2 linked regions of the Bythopirellula goksoeyrii genome follow. The protein of the gene in region 2 binds, or shares a complex with, the protein of the main gene of each other region. Links are inferred from orthologs where the notes say so. Each region holds a gene or a part of one and is shown on either strand. Other genes may lie near its edges. The genes, in order: Pr1d_RS09290 and Pr1d_RS00220.

Region 1 (13,983 bases), 2.3 Mb from region 2 along the record:
CTTTGCTCGACGACTTCTGTAAGACGAGCAACGATGGGAAACGGTCCGATTTGCAGGCAGAACTTACCAAGCAATTCCAGGACTTTCTTCCGCAAGGCAAGTCCATGGATAGCGCGTTACAAGAGATATTGGCTTCGGAGATCCCTTTGGGCGTGCTTACGGATTTGGTCAGCTTCGCCTTGCCGATGGAGTTCAAGAAAAAGCGAGACTTGCTTGGCGAGTGTGACATCGACAAGCGTGCTACCATGTTGCTCTCTGCAATCGGCGCAGCCGGTCCCGATGGGTCTTCACGTCACCATCGGAGATTCTTCAATACGCTCCCACCCTTTAGCGCCAACTAACGATTTTTGAGGTTGTGGCGCTCGGTTGACGATGCCCTGGGCGAGAGCATACTATCGACCCTTTGGGCGTTGTCTATTTCGACAGTGCCGGTATTTTCCTTAGGTAAGGTCTGCCATGAGTTCCTCTGCATCGAACTGTACTAGTGAAGACGAAAAACCCTGCGAGGCTACCCCGGTAGACTTGCCTCGCATTGAACGGGCGGTTCGTGAAATCCTTACAGCGGTCGGGGAGGACCCTGACCGAGAAGGCTTGCGGGAAACTCCCGCGCGGGTTGCTCGGATGTACGCCGAACTTTTTAGCGGATTGCATACCGATCCCAAAATTCATCTACAGAAGTTTTTCACCGAGAAGTACGACGAGATGGTGCTGGTGAAAGACATTGCCTTCAACAGCATGTGCGAACACCACATGCTCCCTTTCATAGGCAAGGCCCACATAGGTTACGTGCCGAATGGAAAAGTCGTCGGACTGAGCAAACTGGCCCGCGTGGTGGAAGAAGTCTCTCACCGTCCGCAGGTGCAGGAGCGCATGACTGAGCAGATCGCCGATCTTCTGATTCAAGAACTGGAAGTCAAAGGGGTGGCGGTTGTGATCGAGGCATCGCACTCTTGCATGTCGATCCGTGGAATTCGCAAGCCAGAGAGCATGTGTGTGACCTCGGCAATGAAGGGCTTGTTCCGTACGAATCTTTCCAGTCGCTCCGAAGTGATGACCCTCATCTACGGTGATCGACGGTAATCTTCCCAGCCGGAGGCACACCTGCCTCCGGGGCCATCCCGGAGGCAAGTGTGCCTCCGGCTATGAAAGTTTCTGCAAACTTACGATGAATCTGCTCATTCAATTCCTGTTGCGACTTTGCTTTGGTCTGGCCGCAGGAATGGCGATCACCTCATCGCGGCAGGTCACTAGCGGGTATTTCCGTAATCATCTCTATGTGACGCTGGGCTTATCGACACTCGCATCGTTAGTAAGTTACACAGTCGCTCCGGAGGTGTTTTGGTATGCAGTGGCGGCCGCAGTGGCGAGCTACGTCGGCTCGGTATGTTGGCTTTATGAAACGCGATTCCTGGGGAAGATGATTCTCATAGTTGTCGCTTTGTGTTGCTTGAACGGTGGACTCAGACAACAGCTTAGACAGTACTCTATTAAATGGCATTCATCTCCAATTATGCTAAATTACTTATCACAGTCTGTACTTGAGAAGCGATTAGCTAAAGACACATTTGGATTGTCACAGGAGATGGACAGAGAGCTTAGAAGCTTTAAAAGCATTTCAGATTATTTGACCATGTCTTCCGTATCTAGCTCTGGCCTCTTGCTCGGAATGACTATGGCCGCGATGTTATTAGGCCACTGGTATCTCAACACGCCCACGATGGAGTTGGCCCCGTTGCGGCGTCTCATCCTGGCTATGGGAGCGGCCGTTGCATTTCAGATACTCGTCTCCGCCCTTGGCCTGTGGGGCGAACTGGAGTACGCAAACGAACTTTCCACGCAGTGGTGGCTCTTTCTCTTACTAAGGTGGTCGTTTGGGCTGGTTGGTGTTGCAGTACTCACCTGGATGGCGTGGGAAACGCTCAAGATTCCCAATACGCAAAGTGCGACCGGAATCCTTTACGTTGCCGTAATCGGCACGTTTGTCGGCGAAACCATGTCTCTGCTACTGTCTGCCGAGTCGCTCTTTCCGCTATAATGATTAGTGAATGCAGCCGCTTGCGGCTTAGCGATCATCATAAGCGAGAGAGAATTCCTTTGAACATTACCTACGCCTGCCCCGCCTGTGACGCCCCAGTGCGGTCCAACTTCGATTCCACCACTCGGGAACTCGTTTGTCCGCATTGCCACCAGCAACTAGCCGTGTCAGCGGACGCGGTCGAAGGAAATCGTGTTCGGCGCTGCTTGGTATGTCCCAGCACCGATCTATTCGTTCGCAAGGATTTCCCTCAGCGTCTCGGGGTGCTGATCGTAGCCGTTGGGATCGTGGGTAGCTCAATCGCCTGGTACTATGCCAACTTGCCTTGGACGTTTGGCATTCTGTTTGCCACGGCCTTGATCGACGTGCTGCTCTACTCGTTTGTCGGCGATGCATTAATGTGCTACCGCTGCCAAGCCCAGTATCGTGGTGTGGCCGAGATGGACTCTCATGGAAACTTCGATTTGGAAACGCATGAGCGTTATCGGCAACTCCAAGCCCGGCTCGAAGAAACCCAGCAGCGTGCGGCACCCCGTACTTGACGGTTTCAACCCTTCTAGTTTGCCAATTAGTTGTCCCGTTTTCACAGGTATCAATCATCATGGAAGTCGAAAGGCAGCGGATCCAAGAGGATCTGCGGGGACAAATCGCCGGCGATGTCCATTGCGACGACCTCTATGTTCAGCTTTACAGCAGCGATGCCAGCATTTACGAGATTCCGCCACTCGGCGTCGTGCGGCCAAGGACCTTGGACGATGTCGTGGCGACGGTGCGTTATGCAGCCGCCAACGATATTCCCCTGCATGCTCGAGGGAGTGGATCGGGACTCACCGGGGGTGCCTTGGGCCGAGGATTGATTGTCGACTTTTCCCGCTACTTCCGCAAAGTTCTCAATGTGAGCGAGAACTCCGTGCGTGTCGAAGCGGGTGTTGTGCTCGATGAACTCAACCGCCATCTTTCAAGTAGAGGAAGATACTTTGGACCTGACCCCGCCACCAAGCAAGTAACAACTATCGGTAGCATGGTTGCCCTGGATGCCTCAGGAAGCCATTGGCCAGTTGTAGGCTCTACACGTCGGCACGTCGAGTCATTACAGGTTGTCATGGCAGACGGCGAAGTGCGGGAACTCGCTCTACATGATGTGCCTTTGAAAGAAGAGTCGACAGAAGTTGAGAAGCTAGCGGGTAGTCTCTCAAAGATCCTAGAGGATCACGATGAGTTGATTCGTAAATATCATCCGAAAAGCTGCGTTAATTGTAGTGGCTATCAACTCGATGACTTACGGGTTCCCTGGTTTGGCGGTTCACAGGTGAACCTGGCACACTTGCTCGTGGGAAGTGAAGGAACGCTTGGCCTGGTTACAGAAGTCACGCTCAAGACTCTGCCTCTACCCAACCATTCAGGGAGCTTGCTGCTTTATTTTGATTCGTTGGATAAGGCGGCACATGCGTCGTTGGAACTAGCTTCGCTGGGCCCGAGTGCTTGTGACCTGATGGACCGTCGCCATTTGAGTATTGCTCGGGAGAGCGACCCTCGCTACGAGTTCTTGATCCCCGTCGAAGCTGAGGCGGTGCTACTGGTCGAGTTTCAAGGTGATACGGCGGACGAGGTCTACGCGCGATTGGCAAAGACCGTTGCCCAAGTCAAAGACAAGTTGCGTCTGGCCGCGGGGGCTTACATAGCTGCCGATTCCATCGATCACGAACTCTTGTGGCAATTAGCCCGGCACTATACACCCACTTTGTACCGTTTAAGAGGATTGACACGACCGTTGCCGTTCGTGGAGGACGTGGCAATCCCTCCCGAGAGTTTGCCAGAATTCCTTCCAAGAGTCCAACAGATCTTCAGGCAAAAACAGACTACGACATCACTGTTTGGCCATGTCGGTCATGGGCAGTTACATTTTCGCCCCTTCCTGGATTTGGCAAATTCTGAAGACATAGAAAGAATGGAACTTTTGGCCAACCGGCTCTACGAAGAAGTCTGGCGTGTGGGTGGTACGATCAGTGGTGAGCATGGAGACGGACTGAGTCGGACTCCTTTCGTGGCACGGCAATTTGGGCCGTTGATGTCAGCTTTCCAGGAAGTGAAACAACTTTTCGACCCACACAATCTCTTGAACCCAGGTAAAATCTTGCCGCAAGAGTCGAGCAATCTAAGTAGCAAGCTACGGCATGTGCGCTACCCGCTACTAGATTCTGCTTTCTCCTCCACAACAACGAAGCCCGTGAGAGAAGCTGCCCAGTCCCCGCGGGTCGAATTGCAATTGGCATGGCAGCCTGAAGAAATGGCTCACGCCGCCAGAACTTGTAATGGCTGTGCAGCATGCCGAACCACATCCGAGGAAACTCGCATGTGTCCAATCTTTCGCTATGCTCCTCGCGAAGAAGCGTCTCCGCGCGCGAAAGCGAATCTAATTAGAGGCGTGCTGACTGGTAGTCTGCCTGCAGAAACTCTACTGGAAGATGATTGCAAGGAAATCGCTGATCTTTGTGTGCATTGCCACATGTGTCGTCTCGAGTGTCCAGCCAATGTGGACATTCCCAAACTCATGGTCGAGGCAAAAGCCTCTTACATTGCAACCAATGGTGAGTCATTGCACACTTGGTTTATGAGTCGAGTGGACAAGCTATGCGCTATTGGTTCGCGATATGATCGGGTTGCCAACTGGGCGGTTGGAAATCATATTGCCCGCTGGTTGATTGAGAAGAGCTTGGGGATATCGCGGAGTCGAAAACTCCCCCGCTTTCGCCATCATCCTTTTCTCCAGTCGACCACTCATCAGAATATTCAATTGCCGGAGAAACGTGGCTCGGAAAAAGTACTCTATTTTGTTGACACCTATGCCAACTACTGTGATACACAATTGGCTGAGGCTTTCGTTGCTGTGCTTGAGTACAATGGTGTTCCTGTCTACGTTCCTCCCCGTCAGCAAGAATCTGCCATGCCCTCCATTGCTCGAGGCAGAGTTTCTCAGGCACGGAAGATCGCAGAAGAAAATGTGGCACTGCTGGCTGAAGCGATTCGTCAGGGCTACACCATCGTGGCAACCGAACCGTCAGCGGTTCTCGCTCTAACTCATGAGTACTTGCAACTCTTGCCAGACGATCAGGATGCAGAAATGGTTTCGCAGAACACGAAAGAAGCGTGTCATTATCTCTGGCGACTTCATCAGCAAGGGAAATTGCTCCTGAATTTTGATGCGCTCGATATCTCACTTGGATATCACATTCCCTGCCACGTCAAAGCCCTGGAAATTGGTTCTCCCACGCAGAGTTTGCTCAGTCTGATCCCAGGACTCAAGATCGAGCGGATCGAGAAGGGATGTAGCGGCATCGCAGGGATGTACGGTTTTCAGCGCGACAACTACCGCAATAGCCTGCGGGCAGGTTTGCCATTGATTACGACTATGCGGACGGGAGATTTTGCCGCCGGTACTACGGAGTGCAGCACTTGCAAAATCCAGATGGAACAAAGCACCTCGAAGCCGACGATCCATCCCGTCAAGATTTTGGCGATTGCCTATGGATTGATGCCCGAACTTCGTCAGCTCCTCGATAGCCCTGGCCGTGACCTGGTGGTAACATGATAGTAAGGGTTAAAATGTTTGCGGCGGCGCGCGATGCCGTTGGAGCTGCCGAGATAAGTGTGGAACTGCTAGAACTGTCTCGGGTAAGCGACTTGCGAAGCGCCCTTAGAGCCGATTATCCGCAGTTGGCACCGTTGCTTGCTCAGGCGTTGTTTGCCATTAATACCCAATATGCCGACGAGGCTACACCAATACCCTTAACGGGCGAGATCGCCTGTATTCCGCCGGTGAGTGGAGGGTAAGTGCGATACGATCATGATTCAATTAACGAACGATCCAATCGACACGCAAACTCTCTTGGGAAAGGCTCAGAGTCCTGCCTCGGGTGCGGTATTGTTGTTTCTCGGAGTGACACGGCAACACACGGCAGGTCGCGAAACCACCGAGTTGCATTACGACACCTACCATGAGATGGCCGAGCAACAATTGGCTACTTTAGAGGCAGAGGCCCGCCGGCGATGGGGACTTGATGAATGTCTGATAGTCCATCGCTTAGGGAGAGTACCTTTGGGAGAAGCAAGCGTTGCCATCGTCGTCGCTAGTCCCCATCGCCGCGAGGCATTTGCCTCAGGAGAATGGTTGATCGACACTTTAAAAGAAGTTGTCCCAATTTGGAAGCAAGAACACTGGGCCGACGGGTCAAGCGAGTGGGTTCATCCATAACAAGTACAGTCCACTTCCGCATCGAACGAATGAAAAATTCCTTGCCAGCCATGGATTCCGTAATGTCGAGCGTCGGTCAACCATTGACTGACACGCTGGGCCGGGTGCATACCTCACTGCGGGTGAGTGTGACTGATCGCTGCAACATTCGCTGCTTTTATTGCATGCCTCTTGAGAACGTGAACTTTCGTCCTCGCGACGAGTTGCTCACCTTTGAGGAGATAGAACGTTTCGTACGCATTGGGGTTACCCTCGGCATTCGCAAGATCCGACTCACTGGAGGGGAACCTTTGGTGCGGAGTGAATTGCCGCAACTAGTCGAAAGACTGGCTTCCATAGATGGCATTGAAGACCTTGCCCTCACCACCAACGGCATCCTGCTCACCGAACAAGCCGCCGATTTACAAGCGGCAGGTCTTCAACGGTTGAACGTAAGTCTTGATTCCTTGAGCGAAGAGACGTTCCAGAAGATTTCACGCCGGAGTGGCTTACAACGAGTCTTGGATGGGATCTTCGCAGCACGCGTAGCTGGCTTCACCGATATTCGACTCAACGCGATCGCCATTCGTGGGCTCACAGAAACAGAGATTGTTCCCTTGGCGGGATTTGCGCGTACCCATGATTTCGAGTTGCGATTCATCGAATTCATGCCTCTGGACGCGGAAAACCACTGGGAGAGTGAGCAAGTGCTCACGAGCCAGGAAATTCGTCAGACACTTGAGGCAAACTTCTGTCCGCTGGTGCCGAGCTCGCGACACGATCCGAGCCAGCCAGCCGTCGATTTTCACTTTTCCGATGGCTGCGGCCGGATTGGGTTTATTAATCCAATCAGCCAACCTTTTTGCTCGAGTTGCAATCGCCTGCGAATCACTGCAGAAGGGCAAGTGCGAAACTGCTTGTTTTCCACAAAAGAATGGGACGTGCGGACACTGCTGCGTGAGGGTGGCTCCGACGATCAGGTTCGAGAACTCGTGCGCGACTGCGTGCTCCACAAGAAGCCCGCTCACGGAGTGGGCGGGGCGGAGTTTGTGAAACCTGAGCGGGCCATGTATCAGATCGGGGGTTAGGCATGAATCCCTCGACAACCGTCGAACCTGCACATTCTCGGATCTATCTGGACAATGCCGCTACAAGTTGGCCCAAACCCGCGTGCGTTTACGAAGCGATTGACAGATATCAACGGGAAATTGGATCTCCTTACGGGCGCAGCGGCTATCGGTCGGCCGAAGAGTCCCAACGTTTGGTCGAGAGTGCGCGTCGCAGTCTCGCTCAACTAGTTGGGATCAACGATCCCAACCATGTGGTTTTCACGGCCAACGGAACAGACTCGCTCAACACGGCATTACTCGGTATCCTCCGACCGGGAGACCATGTCGTCACCACCGTTTGCGAACACAATTCAGTTCTTCGACCACTCAGGCATCTGGCCGATCAAGCCGAGGTCGAAGTCAGTTATGTGCCTTGCGATAGCGTGGGGTTTGTTTCGCCAGAAGACATTCGGATGGCATTGCGCCCAAATACACGATTGGTCGCTGTGAATCATGCATCCAATGTGACCGGAACAATCCAGCCAATTGCCGAGATTGGCAAGGTAGCAGGCTCCTGCGGCGCTTATTATCTCGTTGATGCAGCACAAACACTGGGGCACGTGCCCATCAGCATGGGCGAGTGCCAAGCCGACATGCTTGCTGCCCCGGGGCACAAAGGGCTGCTAGGACCATTTGGAACGGGTGTGCTATGCCTGGGTGATCGGGTTCTTGGCGAGCTTGAGCCGCTTCGAAGGGGTGGCACTGGGAGTGCCAGTAAGAATGAGCACCAACCCACGGAGTTACCTCAAAAATTCGAGGCAGGCAACCTCAACGTCCTTGGTTTGGCAGGCCTCACATCTGCTTTGGACTATTTACAAGAACATGGCATCAAAGCGATCCAGAATCACCATCAGTTGCTCACTGCCAGACTGCTAGCCGGCCTGGAAACTCTCCCTGGGACAACCGTTCTCGGACCGCGTGCCGACCAACCTCGGACGAGTGTGGTCAGCATCAATTGCGTCGGATATGATCCACAGGAGTTGGCTGCCTTGCTGGAAATGGCAGCGGGTGTGGAGTGTCGCGCCGGACTGCATTGTGCCCCGCGAATGCATCAAGCTTTGGGAACACTTGATAGTGGCGGTACCTTGCGACTGAGCCTTGGTTGGGCGACAACCAATCAAGAGATCGATCGAGCGGTTGCTGCTCTAGAGAACGTACTCACGATTCCAGTGGGATAAACCTAGTATGTGGAAGCAAAAGGAAATGGCCAAGTCGACCAAGAGAAAGAAAGACGCGAATCAAGAACCCTGGTACAAGGAGGGCCTGCGTTTCAAATGCACGGGCTGTGGAGATTGCTGTACCGGCGCGCCCGGTTATGTTTGGGTAAACCAACGGGAAATTGACGGACTGGCCGCGCTCTTGGAGATGAAGGTCGACAAATTCGAATCAAAGTATGTCCGACGAATCGGCATCCGGCGAAGCCTTGTCGAGTTCTCCAACGGCGACTGCGTCTTCTTCGACAATGAGACTCGCAAGTGCAACGTTTACACTGAGCGTCCCCGACAGTGTCGCACCTGGCCCTTTTGGAACTCCAATCTAAAATCCCCAGAAACTTGGGCCGAGACGTGCGAAGCATGTCCAGGCAGCGGCAAGGGGAAGCTCTACCAGCTTGAGCAAATTCAAGAGCAGGCTGCCGTGTTTAATGTTTAAGCTGGGCTATTTGAATTTAGGATGCTGTCTCGAGTGAATCTCAGCATCCAACCCAAATTCCGAGTCGTCGCGCTCTGCTGCGCTGGGGCTCCGCATCGCGGCTAACGAGATTGTTTTAGTAGCGCTTGGGCGCCGTCGATTACTTTGGGCCAATCGAAAGCGGGGCCGGGGTCTGTTTTATTGCGTTGGACGTGATAGTGTCCGAGGACCCCGTGGAAATCTCTCCATTCTTGGTCCGTCAGCACATGCGGGATGAGGTCTCCCTCGGCATCGCGCGGATACGTACATTCGATTTTTGGAAACACACGAGAAAGTGTGGCTGTGAGCTTGATCAGCGAATCGTATTGTTCGGGGGTGAAATCATATTGGTAGAGTTCCTGCCCTTGGATCGTTCCATTGATGAGTTCCTGTCGAGCGGGTTTGCCATAGAAGGGCTTGGTGCGGACGCCTATATGGCCGATCGTGCGTGGCGGTCGTAAATGCACGACGCCGTCGTCGTCGGTGACATACCACTTGTCAAGGACCGACTTCTTGTCGGCGGGATAGGCACCGATGCTGGCAATTTCTACGCCGATTGAGCGAGAATTAGAAATCGTAGCATGCCAAGCTCGTTCCTTGAGATCAAGGGTTTGATAGATCGTACCGTCGATGTCGAGCATGAAATGTACGCTTAAGCCCCGGCTATCGTGCAGGACTTGAAAGCAGCGCTCGCTAGTTCCGCAGACATCGTAGTGCATGACAAATTGATCGACGACATCCTGGAGCAGAGGCAAGGTCCATCCCCCACCACGAACTTGTTCGAGCTGCTCGGGTGTCAACTTGTCCTGACGTATTCCATACCGATTGGGGGTATCAAGTTTTGCTTCTTCACGGGAAAAATCCCATTCGGCCTTCTCAAGAGGGGCAAAACGCCGCTCAACTCGATAGGCGTCATACCCACCGGGATCCATCCAAAGAACGACGGGAGCCGTCGTATGGAAGAACTGCCCACAGACGACAATTTCGTCACCAGTTCGGGCATTGGGTTCGCCAACTCCCACTGCATTAGCCGACTCGATGCTGAGTGTTAAGAGATAACTAACGAAACTAGCAACAATCATCGAAGTTTTCACGGCAATGAACTCTCTTTGGGATTCACAATCTGAAGGGAAGCAATCGACCAACTGGAGGGACAGCTTAGATGAGTCGGCGGATTGCAACCCTTATTGTAGCCAATCCCTTTCACCTCGCGACCATTCTATGCGCAAGAGATTCTCGAAATGACGAAACTGTCTCGATTCAAAATCAATTTCTGATGTCCGAATTCAAGCCGGCGATTGACAGTTAGCAATTTTTTTCTCGAAGATCGCATAGCAATTTGAGTTCGCTTCGTTGCTGCGAGAAAGACCAAGAGCAACCTACTGACGTGGTGAGGTGCCGATCGCACCTGCTTCGACACGTCCGTGGTTTATCATGGGATACAAGAGATGCACTAAGCAGGCCACCTGTCAAAATATAGGGGATAGTTCAAGTTTGCCGGCTGAAACACCGATCATGGGGATGGGATTACTCCTCGTTTGCCAGGTAAATTACGCCCTCTCGGCTAACTGAACAGCTGAAGTTGAATGGGTGGTTTATTGGCGAGCGAATGACTGTTCTTTGACAATTTATCGCCTAAATCAGGTCGTTTCCGGCCCGGCTCCTAGCGTATGAGTCGTGCCGTAAGTTCCATACCGATCTGACGAAACCTTGACACTAAGTCTTGCGCCAATTACACTTGGGACAAGCGGAAGTGTTTTGCTTCTGGAACTTAGCTCATCTGATGAAGCACCCTTGGGAAGCCCATCCGGGCAATTCGCGGAGGACCTCGTCGTGACCAAAAAAGAGATCGTGAGGACAATTTCTGAGGAAATTGGCCTGACCCAATTGAAGACGAAGGAAATCGTACAGAAGACCTTCGACGCGATTGTGGAGACCCTTGTCGAGGACCGGCGGATTGAATTGCGGAATTTCGGAGTGTTTGAGGTCAAGCGGCGTGCTGCTCGCAAGGCCCGAAATCCACGTACGGGGGAGAAGGTTTTCGTCCCCGAGAAGTTTGTCGTGACATTCAAGCCGGGCAAAGAGATGGAAGAGCGTGTTCACGAACTCGAGCGGCAGGCCAACGCCGCCGCCGAAGCAGCCCACCGGGCAGCCAGTGGTTCCCCACCACCACCTATCGAAACAACAAATCACGAAACTCTTTCCCCGCCAACGACTTACGTTCCAAAGGCTGGGACATAGTCGCTTTCGTAGCGGTGCCTTCCAGCCACCGACTCAAGATCTCGGTGGCTAGAAGCCGCCGCTACAAAATCTGCTCTCGGCGCCGGAAGCTTGGATTGCTATCCTTCGCGCGACTTTTCTACCAGACAGGCGTTTATTAGGCGATTCAGAGGAATTTCTGTGTCGGATGATGGAGCGTTTGTCACAAACTTTTCACTTTTTTTGCGGGACTGGCGGCTATCCAAGAAGGGTTCTTCTTGGAAAACTGCCAACTAATTGGAAGCTCTTGTCCAGCTGTATGCGCGGCTGGATTGGCTTCAATGCTCAAGGAGGAGCTACGCCCATGCGTAAATGGCTCTTAATTTTGGTGACTGTATGTACGTTGGCCGGGTCAACCGGCTGTCTGCTGCCGGGGTACTCGGCAGATCCGACACGGCGATCGCAACAGTTGATTTACACATCCGAGAACCTGCGCGCTATGCTCGATGAGTGGGAGCGAATCTGGTTTCTCGACCAACCTTCTCACCTGACGCCCCATAGCGTTCACGGCGGGATTATTTAAGCTCGTTGACACTTCATAAGTCGCTACAATCAAGGGCTGCGCTACCGGTACGCGCACGAGCTGAGGCAAAGGCTGAGTAGATTTGGTAGAATGGGCCGTCCGAGTTCACTGAGAAATACAGGACTCGGGTTGGACTTGTTCAGTCGTCATGTTCCCATTTGCCTCGCTCGAAAAGTTACCATGCCAGAAGTCTCGGCAGCCAAATTGCCTCCCGCATCTCCACTCCAAGTCGAATTGCCAGTGAACTTAGGTCGCTTGCAATTTTCCAACCCAATTCTGGTAGCATCTGGCACGTTTGGTTACGCCCGTGAAATGGAAGCTCTAGTCGATCTCTCGCGGCTGGGGGGGATCGTCCCCAAGACGATCACCAAGCTCCCTCGCAAAGGTAACGCTCCCTGGCGAACGATAGAAACACCCTCGGGGATGCTTAATTCGATAGGGTTGGACAACGACGGGATCGAGTTGTTCATCAAGCATCACCTGCCCTATCTGGCTAATCTGGGCACGGCAATCATCGTAAGTATCGCCGGGCGGACCCATGATGAGTTTGTCGAGATGGCAGCACAGCTCTCCACTGAAGCGGGAATCGCAGCAGTTGAATTAAATATTTCGTGTCCGAATGTCAGTGGCGGTGTCGATTTTGGCACTGATGCGGGTATGTGCGAGCGACTCGTTGCTGATTGCCGTGAGAACTCGTCGCATCCGATTATTGCGAAGCTCACTCCGAACGTGACCAGTGTTGCCGACATGGCCCGTGCAGCTGCTGCTGGCGGGGCAGATGCGATTTCCCTGATCAATACTTGCCAAGGGATGGCAATCGACTGGCGGCGTCGTCGGCCAATGTTGGGGAATGTCGTAGGAGGACTTAGCGGTCCTGCAATCAAGCCAATTGCCTTACGGGCTGTCTATCAGGCAGCGCAAGCAACGAAGACTCCAATCATTGGCATTGGGGGCATTGCAACGATCGACGACGTGATGGAGTTTCTCGTAGCTGGTGCCACAGCGGTTCAACTTGGTACGGTAAACTTCTATAATCCCAAGGTCTCGATGGAAGTGCTTGAGGCACTGCCAGGTGCTCTTGGAGAATTAGGGGCGAAGAGCGTTCAGGAAGTCGTAGGGACGATGGGAGAACCATGACCAACCACCAACCACTAACCACTAACCACATGCGTGTACTTAGCGGAATCCAACCAACTGGCCGGCCTCATTGGGGTAATTATTTTGGCGCGATCGTGCAGTACATTGCGCTGCAGGATGCCGAGCAGGCCTACTATTTTATTGCGAATTTGCATGCTCTCACCACGGTGCGCGACAAACAGCTACTCTCGCAATACTCTCTCGATGCCGCGATGGATCTGCTGGCTCTGGGCCTCGATCCCCAGAAGGCAGTACTCTTTGTGCAATCGGATGTCCCTGAGGTGAGCGAACTGTGTTGGATTTTGCTCACAGGGACGCCGATGGGGCTCCTCGAGCGTTGTCACGCTTACAAGGACAAGAAGGCCAAGGGTCTCGCCGCCGACGCAGGTCTGTTCGCCTATCCTGTTCTGCAAGCAGCCGACATTCTTGCCTACGACAGCGATACGGTCCCGGTCGGCGAAGATCAGGTGCAGCACATCGAAGTCTGTCGTGATATTGCTGGTAGTTTTAACCATCAGTATGGCGAAGTCTTCGTGCTGCCGAAGGCGAAGGTGCTCGATAGCTCTGCCCGTGTGCCGGGGACGGATGGCGAGAAGATGTCGAAGAGCTACAACAATACCTTGGCAGTTTTTGAAGCTGCCAACATACAGAAAAAGCAGATCATGCGGATCGCCACCGATTCGCGGCCGATGGACGATCCCAAGGACCCGCAGAGCGATGTTTTGTATTTGCTCTATTCGCTGGTCGCCCCCGAAAGCGATCGCGAAGAGATGGCAGATCTGTATCGGCGCGGTGGGTTTGGCTATGGAGATGTGAAGAAAAAATTGGCAGAAGCGGCGGAAGCCTTTTTTGCAGAAGCCCGATCGCGACGCGAAGACTGGCAGAGCCGCCCTGACGACGTGAGAGATATTTTGGCTTCTGGAGCTGCAAAAGCACGACAAAAGGCAGGGGAAGTTCTCTCGCGGTCCCAAGAGGCAAGTGGGCTCAAGGGTTATTGATCGTGGCGCTGCAAATCATTGGC
Region 2 (16,072 bases):
TTTGGTATGTGCGGTTCCCCGCACGTGGACCGTCCGAGATCTTTGGAATGGGCGAGTCGTAGGTGTTTGGCCGGTATCACTTACTTCAAGACTATGTTCCACGCCAGTGTCTTGGGTCGACATGATGCGATGTATGAGAGGCTTGGAAACAACCAGTTGCAAGTTTGGGTGAGAAAGCGCCGACCGTAATTCAGCGGTTTCTACAGGAAGCTGGCGGGTTCTTTCCAACCAACCGAGTGTGCGCCCCAATGCAGCGGCATTCGCGTCGCTGGGATCAGCCCAAAGAGCTTGTGATTGCTCGCGAGCCAAAGCGACTTTTTCTAAGAATTCACGGTGTAGATTCGGGTGCGAAAGTGTGTATGCGGCATCGAGATAGGCATCCGTTGCAGAACGTAGTTCGGCAAAGAATGGATATTCGGTTCCTTTGCGATTAGAATACATCCATCTCCGCGAAAGTTCGATCTCGGAAACATTGACGGAGGCTAAGGAGCCCAGATTCCTTTTCAATTGATCCCAGTGAAAATGGTTTTTCCACGGCTCGGCATAACCAGGGCCTTGAGCGTCCAACATTGCACCGACTCGGTCAAGTTCTGAACGAAGCGATTCTTGAGTTTCATAGAACCACACTTCTGAGGGCTGTACAAAGCGAGACTCGGCATCTAGTAGGACTGAAGCTGGATTAGCCTTTGACTGTGCCACGTCAAGAGTTGCAGAGATAGACTCGCTGGCAAGTCCAAGCAGCAAGAGGCAGGGCAGCCACCGTGTGGTAGTTTGATAAATCATTGGAAGTGTCCAGGATGTCAGTCAAAGTGGTGATTTTTTTAAACTAGTATTGCTGAGCAGGTGTGTGTTTTTACTGATTCCTGTGTAAACATAAGTTGCTTTTCAGCGACGTGTGCCGATGAATTACTTTAGATCGACCCTCCCTGAGGTTCAGTTGCCATGACTAAGACAAAAAAAATCGTTTTCCTATTGCCGTTTGTAGCGATTCTGACGCTCGTAGCTTCTGAGGAGATCTTTGCTTCCGCTCCCGTTCTGACGGGGCGATGGGGTAATACTTGCCTTCCACCGCAATTGATTTCTCAATACGAAACCAAGCCAACTCAAGCAGTAGTCGTTGTTACCTTCTCGACGAAATGCCCACTTGTGCGTCGGTTGATTCCCAAACTGAACGAATTGCAGAAGAATTATGATGAAACTGGAATCCAATTCTTTGCTTTGTTTCCCAATGGAAGCGATGACTTACAATCCATAGCCGCTTACGCTCAGGATACGGGGCTTATTTTTCCTGTTTATAAGGACGATGCGGAGAATCCTTGGCACGAACAACTCGAACTCAAGACCACTCCTCAGGTGGTCGTGCTCGATACACGTGATGGATACGATCCCACAAAGATCGTCTACCGAGGACAGGTAGACGGCATGTGGTTTGGAGGTGGAACGGCTGATACGAAGCAAGATTATCTTGCAGACGCGTTAGATTCTTTTCTCCAGGGCAAAGAACCTTTGCTGAGTGAAACGGCCGCATCGGGTTGTGCCATTGCCAGGCACGCTCCGCGGGATCTGAGCGAATATCAATCGGTGACATACTACCGAGAGATTGCCCGCCTCCTACAAGACAATTGTATGAACTGTCACCGCGAAGGGGAAGCTGGCGCCGAGCTGTTCAGCTCTTTCGAGGACTATGAAACAGTAGCCTCAATGAGCGAAGTGATGCTCAGTCGAATGGAAAACGGATTGATGCCACCTTGGCATGGCAGAACGGACGCAGAGGGTGAAACGGGGGGATTCAAGCATGATGAACGCCTAAGCACCGGACAAATTGACACATTTCGTGCCTGGGTAGAAAACGGGTGTCCCGTGGGAGACGTTGCGGATGCCCCACCGAAAAAGAAATGGCCGTCTTCAGAAGATTGGGCCATTGCCGAACCGGACTTTGTTTTTGAAATGCCTGAGCCCTACGAAGTTCCTCTGTTTAGGCTCGATGAATATCAGTTCTACAGGGTTAAGGCCAATTTTTCCGAGGATCGGTATATCCAAGCAATTGAAGTCAAGCCAGGGAATCGAGCGATCGTACACCACATTGGAGCAATCATCGGCCCCCACAATGAAAAACAACTTGTCGCCACACAAGCAATGTTCGAGCTGTATGGCCTGACTGGCGATAAAGTGAAGAAAGTTGGTGACTATATTGCTGGCGATCCTTTCAACGCGCGGACTTACGAGAAGGACTTCGCACTCAAATTGCCGGCAGGCCACGACATCTTCTTCGAGATGCATTACACACCAACAGGTCGGAAGGAAGAGCCAGACGTCTCTCGAATGGGAATCGTGTGGGCCAATCAGAAACCGGAGCATGTGCTTGAGACAAAAGTTTTCAATCGCAAAGACATACGCTTGCGACCACACGACATGCACTACGAGAAGTCCAACTATTACCAGTTTCCGACTGATGTTCTGATCTACGCCCTCGCTCCTCATATGCACTATCGGGGAAAAGATTTTGCAATCTATAAAGCCGTAAACCCTGGAACGCCTGAAGAGAAGCGAGAACTGATCATGAGTGTGCCGACGTACGATTTCAATTGGCAACGCACATATGAATTCGTTAACCCTGTTCGGCTCAAGGCAGGAGACGCACTCTATACAGTAACTCACTTCGACAATTCGCAGTACAATCCAAACAATCCTGATCCCGAAGCGTTGGTGAAGTTTGGTTTGCTCTCAGCACAGGAAATGCTCAATCTTCGTGTGAAGTATGAAGTGGTAGATTTCGGGCCGGTGCAATAGAACTAAGTACAGATTAGCCTTTACCCACACAACTGCGGGGAAGTCCGTGCGGTGCAGTACCACCTCGCGCCCGATATTCCCTGGTTTCTGCACAACATATTGTGATTCTGTGATTTCTTGTTTCACAGAGATTTTCTTGGTACCGACAACTTCTTGAGACCAAGGGGGCTAGACCGATTTCTATCGGCCTTATACCGTAGACGGCTGGCGATAGTTCGTCGCCAATCGTCCTACGAGTCACGATCCAATCTCAATCAAGAATCTATTCCATGAATCCATGTACTACAGACCATTGGCCTCTAGGAGTGTTTACTAGTATCGATGCAGGGTTGGGTGTCAGCTTTGACGTACTAGCGCAACTTCAACTTACGACAATTCATCTTCATGCCCCAGCAGCTGCCAAGCGGTCCCCGGAGGCTGCTGCTGAGCTGAGTGAACGGCTGAAGCGGCTCGGCATCGAGGTTTCTTGTGTTTTTGCTGGATTTGAAGGCGAAAGCTATGCGGATATACCAACAGTCGAGCGTACCGTGGGACTCGTTCCTACCGAAACCCGAGACAAGCGCGTTGCAGAACTGAAAGAGATAGCCGACTTTGCTGCGAAACTGGAAGTCAAAGCCGTGGGTCTCCATCTTGGTTTCGTACCCCACGATCCAAAATCGGAGGCTTACCAGCAAATAGTCCAAACAGTTCGAGATGTTTGTGACTACTGTACTCAGAATGGCCAGGCGATTCATCTAGAAACTGGACAAGAACCTGCGGACGTGCTTGAGGGTTTTTTGGAAACGGTCGGACGAGAAAATCTTTTTGTGAATTTTGATCCAGCCAATATGATTCTCTATGGTTGCGGTGAACCGCTACCTTCTCTCGAGCGAATTGGACGTTTCGTTCGAAGTGTCCATTGCAAAGATGCGAAGTGGTCGGACCAACCGGGTGAAACTTGGGGCACTGAAGTCGCGCTCGGTGAAGGAGATGTTGATTTCACTCAATTCCTTCGTATTCTCGAGGCTCTTCGTTATAAAGGTCCGCTTACCATTGAGCGTGAAATTCCCCAGGATCCTGCTCGCCAGCTTGAGGAGATTGGTAGTGGCGTGAATCTCCTTCGACGCACTATGGAAGCTCTGAGATTTTCTACCTAAGCAGTAGCCTCACCTGTGATCAGGAACAAAGAAAGCGACATCATGTTGAAAGTCGGAATTGCAGGCATCGGATTCATGGGAATGATCCATTACCTGAGCTATCAAAAGATTCGCGGAGCCAAAGTAGTCGCCATCTGCGAGCAAGATCAGAATCGCCTAACTGGCGATTGGCGAGATATTAAGGGGAATTTTGGTCCGGCCGGCACCATAATGGACCTGAAGGGTGTGGATACATACAGCCAGATCGATGACATGCTCGCCGACGAGCAAATCGATGCAATTGACATCACACTTCCACCTTCGCTGCACGCCGATATTGCGGTCAAAGCCCTTCGTGCCGGCAAGCATGTATTCTGTGAAAAACCAATGGCACTCGTTCCAGCTGACTGTAGGCGAATGGTCGCGGCTGCGGAGAAAGCAGATCGCCAGATTCTGGTAGGGCACGTATTGCCGTTCTTTCCGGAGTACAATTGGGCATTGAAAACGATTCGCAGCGGCCGTTACGGCAAGCTATTGGGTGGCAATTTCAAACGAGTAATTGCCGACCCAAGTTGGCTTGCTAATTATTGGCAAGCCGACAAAGTGGGAGGTCCTTTGCTGGACCTTCATATTCACGATGCCCACTTCATTTGCCTTCTCTTTGGGATGCCGCTGACCGTTTCGACCACTGGTCGCACGAGAAGCGAACTCGCGGAGTATTGGCACTCCCAGTTTGCCTATGGCCCGAAAGGTCCGGTCGTACAAGCAACATCGGGAACCATTCCCCAACAAGGCCGCCAATTCTTACACGGATTTGAAATTCATCTGGAAAAAGCAACACTGCTTTTCGAGTTCGCCGTGATAGGCGACAAGGCGGAATACCTATGTCCTCCAACCTTGTTGAGTCAGAAAGGAAAAGTTGACTATATTTCCCTGGCAGGCGAAGACCCCACACACGCCTTTGATGCCGAAATCAGGGAGGTCGTCCGCTGCCTCAGCCGAGGGGAAACTTCGAACATTTTGAACGCTCAACTTGCTCAAGACGCAATTCTATTGTGCCAGAAACAAGCCGAAAGCCTATCGAAAGGGAGAGCTGTGAAGGTCTAGGTTTTTGCGCAAATTGATGAATTAGCTCGTTGCAAATCTACAGGCAGTCCCCACATAATAAAGGGACGCTTAAAAATTTAATTCTTCCTCAAATTGAGAGCAACGGCTGCATGTCCCCGAGTGAAAAAATTCCCTGTCAAGTATTTCGCCTTGCCCGCGAGGCGAGCTGTCATGTCGCCTCCCAAATTGCAGCACTTATTCGTAAGCGAAGCGACGAGAACAAGGCTTGCGTGCTGGGTCTAGCCACCGGTAGCACCCCAGTGAGCGTTTACAAGGAACTTGTACGTTTGCATCGGGATGAAGGGCTCTCCTTCAAAAATGTGGTGACTTTCAATCTCGATGAGTATTTTCCCATGCAATCCAATGAACTGCAGAGCTATGTGCGGTTCATGAATGAGCATTTGTTTGATCACATCGACATCGATCCGGCCAATGTCCATATACCTGATGGCACGCTTGCCGAAGCCGATGTCCCCGCTTTCTGCCAGCGATACGAGGAGCAGATCGTCGAGGCCGGTGGCATCGACATACAGATTCTGGGAATCGGTCGCACGGGACACATTGGCTTCAACGAACCTGGCTCGGGGCCCAATAGTCGCACTCGTATGATTACACTTGATCGCCTCACGCGGAACGACGCAGCAAGCGACTTCTTTGGTGAGGAGTATGTTCCTCGTCGCGCGATCACCATGGGTGTTGGCACGATTTCCGATGCAACGCAGATCTATCTTCTGGCATTTGGGGAAGGGAAGGCTCCGGTCGTCGCTCAATCGGTTGAAGGCCCGATCACTCCAAACATCCCAGCGACCTACTTACAGGAACACCCAGATGCTCGATTCATACTCGATGAAGCTGCAGCAGAGCAATTGACTCGCCTTCGATCTCCTTGGGTATTGGGGTCTGTAGATTGGGATGACGCTACCATCCGCAAGGCTGTTATTTGGTTGGCAACTCGCCTTGAGAAACCTATCCTCAAGCTGACTGAAGAAGACTACAACGAAGAGAGTCTGCAGGATTTATTGGCAACAGTGGGCTCTGCCTATGAAATCAATCTGCGTGTGTTCCGGTACTTGCAATCAACCATCACTGGTTGGCCTGCTGGTAAACCTGAAAAGGCCAGGCAGCCTGGCGACCGCCGACAATCCTACGATGATGTGTTCCCGAAGCGGGTGTTGATTTTTTCACCACATCCCGATGATGACGTGATATCGATGGGGGGCACCCTGATTCGCCTGGCTGACCAGGGGCATGAAGTACACGTTGCCTATCAAACGTCTGGGAACATTGCCGTGTTCGATGACGATGCAATTCGATTTGCCGAGTTCGCCGCTGAATTCAATCGGCATTTTGACATCGACGCTGAGCGGGTGGACAGCTTGGAAAAGCATGTCGAACAATTCCTCAAGCACAAGGTGGCTGGTCAGGTTGACAGTGCCGAGGTGCAGTCGATCAAAGGACTGATTCGCCGCGGCGAGGCTCGCGCTGCCACTCGCTCCTCGGGGGTGCCTGCTGAGCGATTGCATTTTCTCGACATGCCGTTCTACGAAACAGGTCGGGTTCGCAAGAAACCGCTCAGCGACGAAGACATCGCGATCACGGTCGATCTTCTGGAGAGCATTAAGCCTCACCAGATTTATGCGGCAGGTGATCTATCTGATCCCCACGGCACTCACCGCACGTGCCTGAGCGCCGTTTTTCAGGCCTGTAATCGCGTGAAGGATCAGGATTGGTACGAGAGGTGTGTTGTTTGGCTTTATCGTGGAGCCTGGCAGGAATGGAACCCACATCAAATAGAGATGGCCGTTCCCCTGAGCCCTCGCGAATTGATGCGCAAACGGACTGCAGTTTTCAAGCATCAGTCTCAAAAAGATCGGGCGCTGTTTCCCGGCGCTGATCCCCGTGAGTTTTGGCAGCGAGCCGAGGACCGCAATCGTGCGACGGCTAAATTCTATGATGCACTGGGCCTTGCCGAGTATGAAGCAATTGAAGGCTTTGTCTGCTGGAATGGCGATGCGGAAGGGATTCTTTAAATCACAGGCTGCCTAGTAGATGCTCATTCCATGTGGCCTTATTGTTTTGGGCGTCGTATTCCTCGTACTGGGGGGCGAAACGATACTGCGCGGCGCAGTCGGCTTGGCGACACTGTTGCGGCTCTCTCCGGCTGTAATCGGACTCACGGTTGTCGCAGCAGGAACTTCAGTTCCTGAACTCGCCGTCAGTGCGATGGCTTCTTATCAAGGCAGCGCCGAAATTGCCGTGGCAAATGTGATAGGCTCGAATATCTTCAATATCACGGTCATCCTGGGGCTCTGTGCCGTGTTTCGTCCCATCGCCGTTGTGGGTAACACAATCAAGCTGGAGTATCCTGTGCTCTTGCTGGTCACGTTTCTGGGAGTTGTCCTGGAGCACGACGGCGAGATCGGACGGCTGGATGGCATGTTGTTCATTGCCTTCTATGTAGGCTTCACGACTTATTTGGTACGACTGGTTCGGCGCCAGGTTTCGGCAGAAGAAGCCGCGGAATTAAAAGCGGAAGTTGCCGAGTTAACCCCTGCAACCGAGCGGCCAAGTCCTTGGGTTTGCCTCGGTCTATTGACCGCAGGGGTGACCTTCTTGGGGCTGGGCGCGAATGTGACCGTGGAGGGCGCCGTGCAGCTTGCCCGCCTGTTGGGCTGGTCCGAGCGCGTCATCGGCTTGACCATCGTCTCCGCCGGCACGGGATTGCCGGAGGTCGTGGCTTCCCTGATATCCAGTATCCGTGGCAGAAGCGACGTCGCGGTAGGAAATGTCATCGGCTCGAATCTGTTTAACATCTTGGGCGTTTTGGGAATCAGTTCAATGTTAGCGCCGCTACCGGTCGATCCTCAATTGATTGCTACCGATGCCTGGTGGATGCTGGGGATCACGCTCCTGTTGTTTCCCATGCTCTGGTCCGGTCGTCAAATCATCCGGGCCGAAGGGCTTCTCTTGCTGGTGGTCTATTGCGTTTATGTTGGGCGACTGTTGATTAATTAAGAAGGTGTCTTTCTGCACGCCTCCATTGCACTGGTCTTGAAGCTTCTGCATCTGTTCAGCCAATTAGTAGCCGGATTCGCAAGAATTCGGATCGGAGACTTCCCAAACTTTCATTCTCTCGTCTGAATTCTTGCGAATCCTGCTACATTTGGAGTCCAGAGCAAAGGAACCTCGCCGTGAGCTTTGGAAGATTCAATCAAGACAACTCTGGCTGTTTCGTTTTTCGCGGCCGTTTGGCACTCGGTTGTGTTTCCGGCAAGCTCCGCGACTAGCGCCGTTCATTCACGCCGAACGCAGGTTTAACCTGGGCTGTTGGTACCCCTGGACGACGCTTCCTGTGTCATTTAGCATTCTAGCGTTGCTCAAGAGCCTTTCCGCCGACCACCCCGAAGGCAAACGCCAAAAACAATAATCCGAAAGCAATCACGTTCCCAGGCCAGAGTGGTAAGCCAATCCAAACTCCCTCCTTTAAGCCAAGACGGAGGAGCAATTCGACCCACCCCCCAACGAAAACAAGAGCGAATATACCCGCAAGCATCAACGGATAAGTCCACTGCCGATGGAAAAACACCTGATGAGCATACCTCGGAGTGGTAGCGAAGTTCGTAGAACTCACATGGCCTTACCTGGGGTTTAGTTTCAATACTTCCAGGGACTCCAGAGCCAATTCTGCACTTTGAGCAACTGAAGGTTTTATCCTGCCGCTTTGAGCACCATGACGGCCAAGGCAACGATTCCGACCGCGGCTAGAGCGGTTTTTACTTGTTCAAATAAGGGTTGTTTGGCTGTGAAGTGTGATTTGTTTCTTTGAGGTGATGCGACTTCGGCATCGACTATCTCGTCGTGGGGCTGTTCTTCCAGTTCGTCGAACGTTGGCGGGGAAAGAGTGTTTGCATTATGTGATGCCTTGCTTTGATCTGGATTTTCTGCTCGCAGGTCGGCCAACTGGGCCTCGCTTGATTGCCATTCGTCCTCGAAGGAAGCCTGCGTTGAGTCACTAGTACGAGGTGCTAATGAGCGAGCATCCTCTTTTGCTGATCCCTGCACGATAGCGTTTTCCGCTTGTCTACCGATATTGGGTGCTAACGTCGCTAAGAATGACTCGACGCGTCCTCCAAAACTTCCCAGCGTGGTTCCCTGGCCGGCGCCGAATAAAACACCAGCCAACTCTCCTCGATCGTTGAAAATGGGACCACCCGAGTCACCTTGCCGCGCTTCGACGTCAAGCTCGACCATCTGCTGCGGGAGGTTGACGTTTGGGGAATAGTATTGTGTACAGCGGCCGGTAACGGAACGATAAATGCCGGGTCCATAGCCGCAAATCGTCAAGAGATCGCCAGGCTGGGGTGCCTTGTCAGCAATCTTTACAGGTTCAACTTGTGGGTGCCAAATCACCAAGGCCGCCAAATCCCAATCGGGATCGACTTTGAGCGAACGGGCCTTGGAAGTCACCCCATTGGGGAAAATCACCTCGATTGGACCTTTGGCGTCGCGGACCACATGCCAGTTAGTAATCACAAGCCCGAATTCTTCGCGGACATCGATTAAGGTGCCACTGCCGAAAGATGTCGCTTCACCCTCAGGAACCACCACCCGCACCACTGCCGGGTGGGGCTTGGCAGATTGGGTTGGCATTGCGGAAGGGGAGGGGAGGGTACCCAAGGGAACTGTATTTAAGGCGGGTTGCTGCTGCACGTCAGACAGTCTTGACCCAATTTCTTCTTGCCAGATGCGGGCAAAATTGGCCGACGAGAAATCAGCCAATGCCTGCAAGGGGAGCGCGAAGTGCGCACAAAGGATGGTGCCCGCTATCGCGATTCGATAGCGGGCACATACTCTCCAGAACTCACTTACTTGATGTAACATCACAGAGGTTTATCAAACCTTAGGGGCTGGAGGTGGTGTCCGGCGACTTCTTTCATTGTTGAGTATCATTTGTAGCAGCCGACTGCGAAGCTGAATGGCTTCCTCGTTTGGTTTGAGGTAGCCGGTAGGCTTTACAGCGGATGAAATCGCCACTTCTTCTCGTTCTCTTCGACTGACCGACACAAGGGGCAGTTCATTCATGGTCTGTTCCTCCCTTAGGCCGCAATGGGTCGACCACCCCGAAGCTCTTCATCGCGTCGAGGAAAATCCTGGCCATCGTTGTAGAGGGCTTTAAGCCTCCGCAACTCTGCACGCAGGGCATTCTCTGCCAGTTGGGTCAATGTCAGTCGTGCGGGGTAACCGGCCAGATGGACCGCCGCATCGCGTGCCTCGTTCAACACGTCAAGCGGAAGGTAAATCGTGGCCCGTACTTTTGGGTTTAGTCCATGTTGCATGCTCTCGTTCCCTGCTGCGAGTACCTAGCGTGGGGTTTCGCTCCTTGCGAAACACTGTGTCCCTGGTGCATTCATCGGACGTTGGTGACCATTACTTCAAACGTCAGACGTTTGGCCGCAGGGATTGGCTAAGAGGCACGCGAGTTAATTGTGGCACAAAAAGAAGAATCGCTAATATTTGACTCACGCTCAGCCGGAGAGTCACGCCCTACGAGATAGAGAAATCTCGGACAGCGTGGCGGGGCCGGCTAAGGAGCGGTTTCGTTTTCTACAATCGCTAAGAGCAGACCATCAGTTGTGTACTCTCCCGCGACGACACCTGCTGGATAACCCGCCTCGCTGAGTACCTCGGCGGTCAGGGGGCTGATCGCAGCGAGCTTTGCCTTGCGCAATTCATCGCCAAACATTTGCACCAGCGACCGAGCAATGGCCGAACTGGTAACTGTGATCCAATCGATCTTCCCTGCACGCAGATTATTAAGAATGTGGTTAGACGGCTCTAGGACATTGTTGCTCTGGTAAACGACTACCTGAGATACATCGGTTCCAGCGGCAGTCAACAACTCAGCAAGTACCTCGCGGCCTCGGCTTGCCCTCAGCAGCAGCACTCGCTTGCCTTTTGATAACGGGGCAAGCTCTTGGGCGAGTGCTTCAGCGCGATACTCGCTTGGCTGCAAGTCGGCATGCAGGCAATATTCTTTGAGTGCCGCAGCAGTCGCAGGGCCGATTGTGGCGAACTGGCAACCTGCTAGGTGCCGTAGATCACGACCGGTTGCCAACATTCGATCGAAGAAATACTTCACCCCATTGGCGCTGGAAAACACGAGCCAATCGAACGAAGCGAGGTTTTCGATCGCTTGATCGACCAATCCCCACTCCGAAGGAGGTTCAATTTGGATTGCCGGCTGACATGAAACAATCGCACCCTTTTCGTGCAGTTTCACCGTAAGATCGCTCGCTTGATGCTTGGGCCTCGTGACCAACACGGTTTTCCCGAACAACGGACGATCCAGTTGCTGTTGTGCGATCGAGAACCAGGGGTTGCCGCTTGCAGCGGCAACCACATCTCCCACGATGATAATTGCAGGGGGTCGCAGCTTATGTTTACTCAAGAAGGTGCCTAGCTCTCCCAGGGTCGTTCTCAAAACTTGCTGGTCGGCAAAACTACAGTGACGCACGACCGCTGCCGGAGTTGATTCAGCCTTGCCGTGGTCGATGAGCCTTCTTGACCAATCACCGGCAGTAGTTACTCCCATGTAGAAAACCAAAGTCCCTGGAAATTTGGCGAGGCTGCTGAGGTCAATCGCATTCCCCGCTTTCCCCTCGCGCTCCTGGCCGGTGACGAGCGCAACGCAGGAAGCGACGTCACGATGGGTAAGTGGTATCCCGGAATAGCTGCCAGCCGCCAGACCAGAGGTCACACCTGGCACCACTTCATAGGAAAGGCCAGCCTGTTCGAGGGCAGCGATTTCTTCGACCGTGCGACCAAAGATTGCTGGATCGCCTCCCTTGAGCCGGACCACCATTTTGCCCGCGCTGGCCGCCGCCACCATCTGTTGGTTGATTTCCTCCTGGGTCAGGATGCGTCCCTCGCCGTGGCGACCGAGGCAGATGAGATCTCTCTGTCCTAGATTTTCGCCGAGGAGGCCGGCATGATTGAGTACCACTGGATCTACGAGATAATCATAAAAAACCACGTCTGCCCGCTGCAGGAGGCGGAATCCACGCAGAGTAATGAGCGATGGATCGCCGGGGCCCGCTCCCACAAGGTACACTTTGCCAGATTCATTGGTCATCGGTTCAGCACCTTTGGGTCGCTGCGGGGTTACGGTGGATAGCGCGAAACAACATGATAGAATAATGGCCATGGAACCTGAACAACAAGCCGCCACGTCGAAACCGCTCCATGGCATGACGCCCCTGAGCCCTGCCTCACGGCAACGTTTGCAGAAGGTTTTTGAGCATGGGCAGCGTTGCGCTGAGAAAAACGACTATGACTATGCCACGCAGCTGTTCTCACAATGTGTCGTCGAAGATCCGGGAAATATTGTCTATTTGCAGAGCTTTTTCGCCAATCTGCAGAAAAAATATGGAAACAATAAGTCTGGTGCTCGGATGGCAGGCTTGAAGATCAAGAGCCCTCGCTCGACACTCTGTAAGGCCGCAGCCAAAGGGAAGTGGGCCGAGGCACTGCAAGCAGGTTGCACGGCACTTGCGATCAATCCATGGGATATCCCCACGCTTCTTGCTATGGCTCAAGCTTGCGATGAACTGGGAATCGACGAATCCCAACTCACCTATTTGCGTTGGGCACTCGACACGAATCCGAAAGATATCAATGTCAATCGTCAAGCGGCGATCACGCTTCAGCGGATGGGCCAATTCGATCAAGCAATCTCCTGTTGGCATCGAGTCGAACAGGCCAAGCCCCATGACGAAGAGGCTTTAAGGTCAATTTCGCGGCTCTCGGTCGAAAAAACGATTCATGAGGGTGGCTACGACCCTGACTTGCTGCGGCAGGATAATTCGGCGGATGGTGGGTCCCATTCCTCGGTTGCCAGCTATTCACGCCATTCAAAAGGCGAAGTCGAAGAGAAATCGCCTGAAGACCAACAACTTCCACCAGAAGAGCGATTTCGAAAAGAGATCGCGAAGGATCCGACGGACTTGCAAGCTTATTTCAAACTAGCGGATCTTCAGGTGCGCGAACGTCGGTACGACGAGGCTGAAAAGCTACTAGAACAAGCGATGCAGGTTTCAGGTGGTGGCGATCTCACTGTCCGCGAGCGAATGGAAAACGTGCTAATGCGACGCTCTCGCGAGCAACAGGCAATTGCCGAGAAGCAGTTCGAGGAAGATCCAACCGACGAAAATCGGCAACTTGCGATGCGCGTCAAAGCTCAGGCCAATCAACTCGAACTCGAGACTTATGCCGCTAAATCAGATCGCGATCCGGGCAATACTCGGCTCAAGTACGAATTGGCCGTGCGTCTGAAGCGTGCCGGCAAGCCCAAGGAGGCAATCCCCCATTTACAGGCAGCGCGGAGTGACCCCCAGCGTCGAGTTCAAGTTTTGTTGGAGCTGGGGGAGTGTTTTCAGAAAATTGAGCAGTACAAATTGGCTCTCGCGAGCTATGAGCAGGCCCTAGAGGCTTGCGACGAGCCAGATTCAGAAACTCGCCGATTGGCTCTCTATAGGGCAGGGGTTTTGGCCACAGGCATGAAGGAATTCGACCGGGCCGAAAGTCATTTGACCGAGCTGGCAGGGCTAGATTTTGCCTACCGCGATGTCTCTGACCGGCTAGACAAGATCAACAAATTGCGTAATAGTGGGTGATTCGGGTTGGCCGAGGGTGGCCGATCTGGCTTCAGTACACCTGTTAAGTAACGAAAATAATGCCAAATTCTGTCAGTGCCAAGAAACGTCTGCGTCAAAGCAAGGATCGCCGCCAGCGCAACCGCTCAGTCAAGTCTGCTCTGCGTGGTCAAATTCGCAAAGTTCGCGAAGCCATCGAGTCCGGCGATGTCGCCACAAGTGAATCAGAATATGTGATCGCAACGAAGCGTCTCGATCAAGCGGCCGCTAAGAAGGTGATTCACGACAATCAGGCTGCCCGCATCAAGTCGCGTCTCTCCGCGGCAATCAAGAAGCTGAAGGCTGCGAAGTAGGCGTTCCCTCTGCAAGAGCCACTGGTGGAAGCCTGTGGTTTCTTCCGAATCAATGGACCGCGGGATTCCGCTGGCGGCTATAAAGGAATAAGAGGCGTGCTCGCTATTACCATGCGATTTTTTCGCTGTTGAAGACGGGGCCGTCGACGCAAGTCCGCTTGTAGTCCCAGTCGCCATCGGGTTGATGGGTCTTTACCACACAGCTAAAGCAAATCCCAATTCCGCATGCCATTGGGGTTTCTAGCGACACTTCGCATGGCACTTCATGGGCACGCGCGATGCCCGCCACAGCTTCCATCATCTTCTCTGGTCCGCAGCAAGCGATACGGCATGAAGCAGTAGACTTCTCGGCCAATAGATTTTCCAATAATTCCGTAACCAATCCGTGGTGCCCGACAGAACCATCGTCGCTGGCGATTCGCAGATCGATCCCGCACGATTTGAAATCTTCGGCTCCAGCCAGGAGATCGACCGAACGAACGCCGTAGCAGAGAGTGACTTTTTCAGCGTGCTTGTTCCTGCGAGGTGGTACGCCGTATTGGCGACCTCCTAGGAACTCTCTGCCCAGTGCCAAGAATGGCGTCTGGCCGATGCCCCCTGCAACCATGATGAGGTGATCGACTGGTTGCGGAGAGAAACCGTTGCCTAGAGGCCCCCAGACATCGATTTCTTCGCCTGGGCGGCTAGTTGCAAGTCGCGACGTCATCTTGCCAACGACCAAATATACTACGTCAATCGCTATGGGACTGCCCGCTGTGTCGAGCACGGTGTCGTAGAGTGCAAAGGGGCGACCCAATAGCGGATCATTGGAGCCCACCGGTCGCATCATCAAGAATTGCCCAGGCACGATCGTAGCGGCCAGCTCAGGGCACTCGAACCGCACTCGGTAGGTATCCCGCGCGAGGCACTCGTTCTCCGTAATTGCTGCACGGTACTGACTAGCGCAATCGGCATAGTAGGCGGCCGAGAGTGGATTGCCTCCTGCGTCACTCAGTGTATCGCTCACCGCCGACCTCGCTTAGGTGGGCCTGATTTCTTACCGGAGGGTTTTTTGCCGGATTGACTTTGAGTGCCGGCCCCTTTGCGTGGTGGCTTGCTGCTTGCTCTGGAAGCCGAGGCCTTACCCCTGGCAGCTTTGCGTTTTCGCTGCTGAGCGGCCTGCTGATCAGTTACTAGTTTCTTCGCAGGTTTTCCACTAGAGGTGCTTTTTCTTTCGTCGGGGCCATCTTCAGAGGCGGTTTTGAGTTTGCGGACTTCCTCATGTGTAAGCTGGCGATAGGAACCTCGTGGCATCTCGCCCAGACGGACCGGCCCCACAGCGATTCGCGTAAGTCTTTGCACCTTGTGTCCCACGCGAGCCAAGAGACGACGCACTTCGCGATTGCGGCCTTCGTCGAGTACCATCTCAAGCACCGTGCCGTTCTTCTTGCGGCTCTTGACGCGCACATCTACTGCCCGGGCAAACCCTTCGGCTAGGTGCATCCCTTTGCGAAGTTGAGCCAATACTTCTGGACCAGGTTCGCCTGCCACTTGCACATCGTAGATTTTCTGTACGCCATGTCGCGGATGTGTGAGCTGGTTGGCAAGCTCACCATCGTTCGTCATAAGAATCAGCCCTTCGCTGCTCATGTCGAGCCGACCCACGTTAAAAACACGGCCTATATCTGGAGGCAGGAGATCCGTGATCCGTGGGCGCCCCGAGGGGTCATTTGCTGTACAGACGACGCCTTCAGGTTTGTTCACTGCAAAGTAGACGAGCTTGGGATGCGGCAAGGGTTCCCCATCCACAAAGATTTCTTGATGCCGCCGATCAACCCGCGTGCCGAGTTCGGTCACCATCTGTCCATCCACTTCGACACGGCCTTCGAGGATCAATGTCTCTGCTTCACGGCGACTTGCCAAGCCGGCGGCGGCCAGCACCTTTTGGAGCCGCTCACCAGGAAGCTCGGAGGCGGGTTGAGGTGCGGCTTTGCGGCGACGCTTGACCGGCTTGCCTGGTCGACTTTTCCCAGCGTAACTTCCGCCGGATTTCTTATCCGTGTTTTTCTTGCCAGAT

What was found.
Region 1: the proteins of Pr1d_RS00220 (region 2) and Pr1d_RS09290 are in contact, whole or in part, in a crystal structure (PDB 5UE9), measured with the Lactococcus lactis proteins. The link is inferred for Bythopirellula goksoeyrii from one-to-one orthologs. Residues at the interface, in WP_023189152.1 of Lactococcus lactis: Leu4, Gln5, Ala47, Ser48, Met49, Leu50, Leu51, Arg52, Arg53, Met95, Leu98, Arg223, Met224, Ala225, Cys226, Ile228, Gly229, Ala230, Cys231, Tyr232, Ala233, Val235, Glu236, His237, Asn243, His244, Ala245, Lys247, Glu250; in WP_025017116.1 of Lactococcus lactis: Gly25, Phe27, Phe29, Glu32, Tyr33, Lys35, Tyr36, Lys48, Phe56, Thr60, Pro61, Arg62, Val63, Ala64, Glu65, Thr66, Ala67, Ser68, Gly69, Met70, Ile74, Gln77, Pro223, Glu251, Phe274, Ala275, Pro277, Phe278.

The regions. Positions count from the first base shown.
Region 1 is NZ_CP042913.1:2,338,483-2,352,465, forward strand. What follows is about bases 11,021-13,983. They hold Pr1d_RS09290 (dihydroorotate dehydrogenase), read left to right. Parts: upstream 11,021-12,005; coding sequence 12,006-12,962; downstream 12,963-13,983. Other genes in these bases: Pr1d_RS09280 (HU family DNA-binding protein), read left to right, coding at 11,021-11,284; Pr1d_RS09285 (hypothetical protein), read left to right, coding at 11,607-11,825; trpS (tryptophan--tRNA ligase), read left to right, coding at 12,992-13,960; acpS (holo-ACP synthase), read left to right, coding at 13,963-13,983. Also shown: Pr1d_RS09225 (LON peptidase substrate-binding domain-containing protein), read left to right, coding at 1-341; GTP cyclohydrolase I FolE, read left to right, coding at 457-1,080; Pr1d_RS09235 (hypothetical protein), read left to right, coding at 1,166-2,035; Pr1d_RS09240 (hypothetical protein), read left to right, coding at 2,095-2,577; Pr1d_RS09245 (anaerobic glycerol-3-phosphate dehydrogenase subunit C), read left to right, coding at 2,637-5,624; Pr1d_RS09250 (MoaD/ThiS family protein), read left to right, coding at 5,639-5,866; Pr1d_RS09255 (molybdenum cofactor biosynthesis protein MoaE), read left to right, coding at 5,880-6,287; GTP 3',8-cyclase MoaA, read left to right, coding at 6,317-7,354; Pr1d_RS09265 (aminotransferase class V-fold PLP-dependent enzyme), read left to right, coding at 7,357-8,553; Pr1d_RS09270 (YkgJ family cysteine cluster protein), read left to right, coding at 8,561-9,025; Pr1d_RS09275 (N-acetylmuramoyl-L-alanine amidase), read right to left, coding at 9,127-10,137; more of Pr1d_RS09280, read left to right, coding at 10,877-11,020.
Region 2 is NZ_CP042913.1:48,425-64,496, forward strand. Bases 13,073-16,072 are described here. They hold Pr1d_RS00220 (dihydroorotate dehydrogenase electron transfer subunit), read right to left. Parts: upstream 15,023-16,072; coding sequence 14,123-15,022; downstream 13,073-14,122. Other genes in these bases: Pr1d_RS00210 (tetratricopeptide repeat protein), read left to right, coding at 13,073-13,684; rpsT (30S ribosomal protein S20), read left to right, coding at 13,744-14,016; Pr1d_RS00225 (pseudouridine synthase), read right to left, coding at 15,019-16,072. In the rest of the region: Pr1d_RS00160 (hypothetical protein), read right to left, coding at 1-783; Pr1d_RS00165 (redoxin domain-containing protein), read left to right, coding at 943-2,790; Pr1d_RS00170 (sugar phosphate isomerase/epimerase family protein), read left to right, coding at 3,060-3,926; Pr1d_RS00175 (Gfo/Idh/MocA family protein), read left to right, coding at 3,969-5,012; nagB (glucosamine-6-phosphate deaminase), read left to right, coding at 5,123-7,042; Pr1d_RS00185 (calcium/sodium antiporter), read left to right, coding at 7,062-8,027; Pr1d_RS00190 (S1 family peptidase), read right to left, coding at 8,721-9,893; Pr1d_RS00195 (hypothetical protein), read right to left, coding at 9,906-10,094; Pr1d_RS00200 (hypothetical protein), read right to left, coding at 10,109-10,348; cobA (uroporphyrinogen-III C-methyltransferase), read right to left, coding at 10,597-12,144; more of Pr1d_RS00210, read left to right, coding at 12,215-13,072.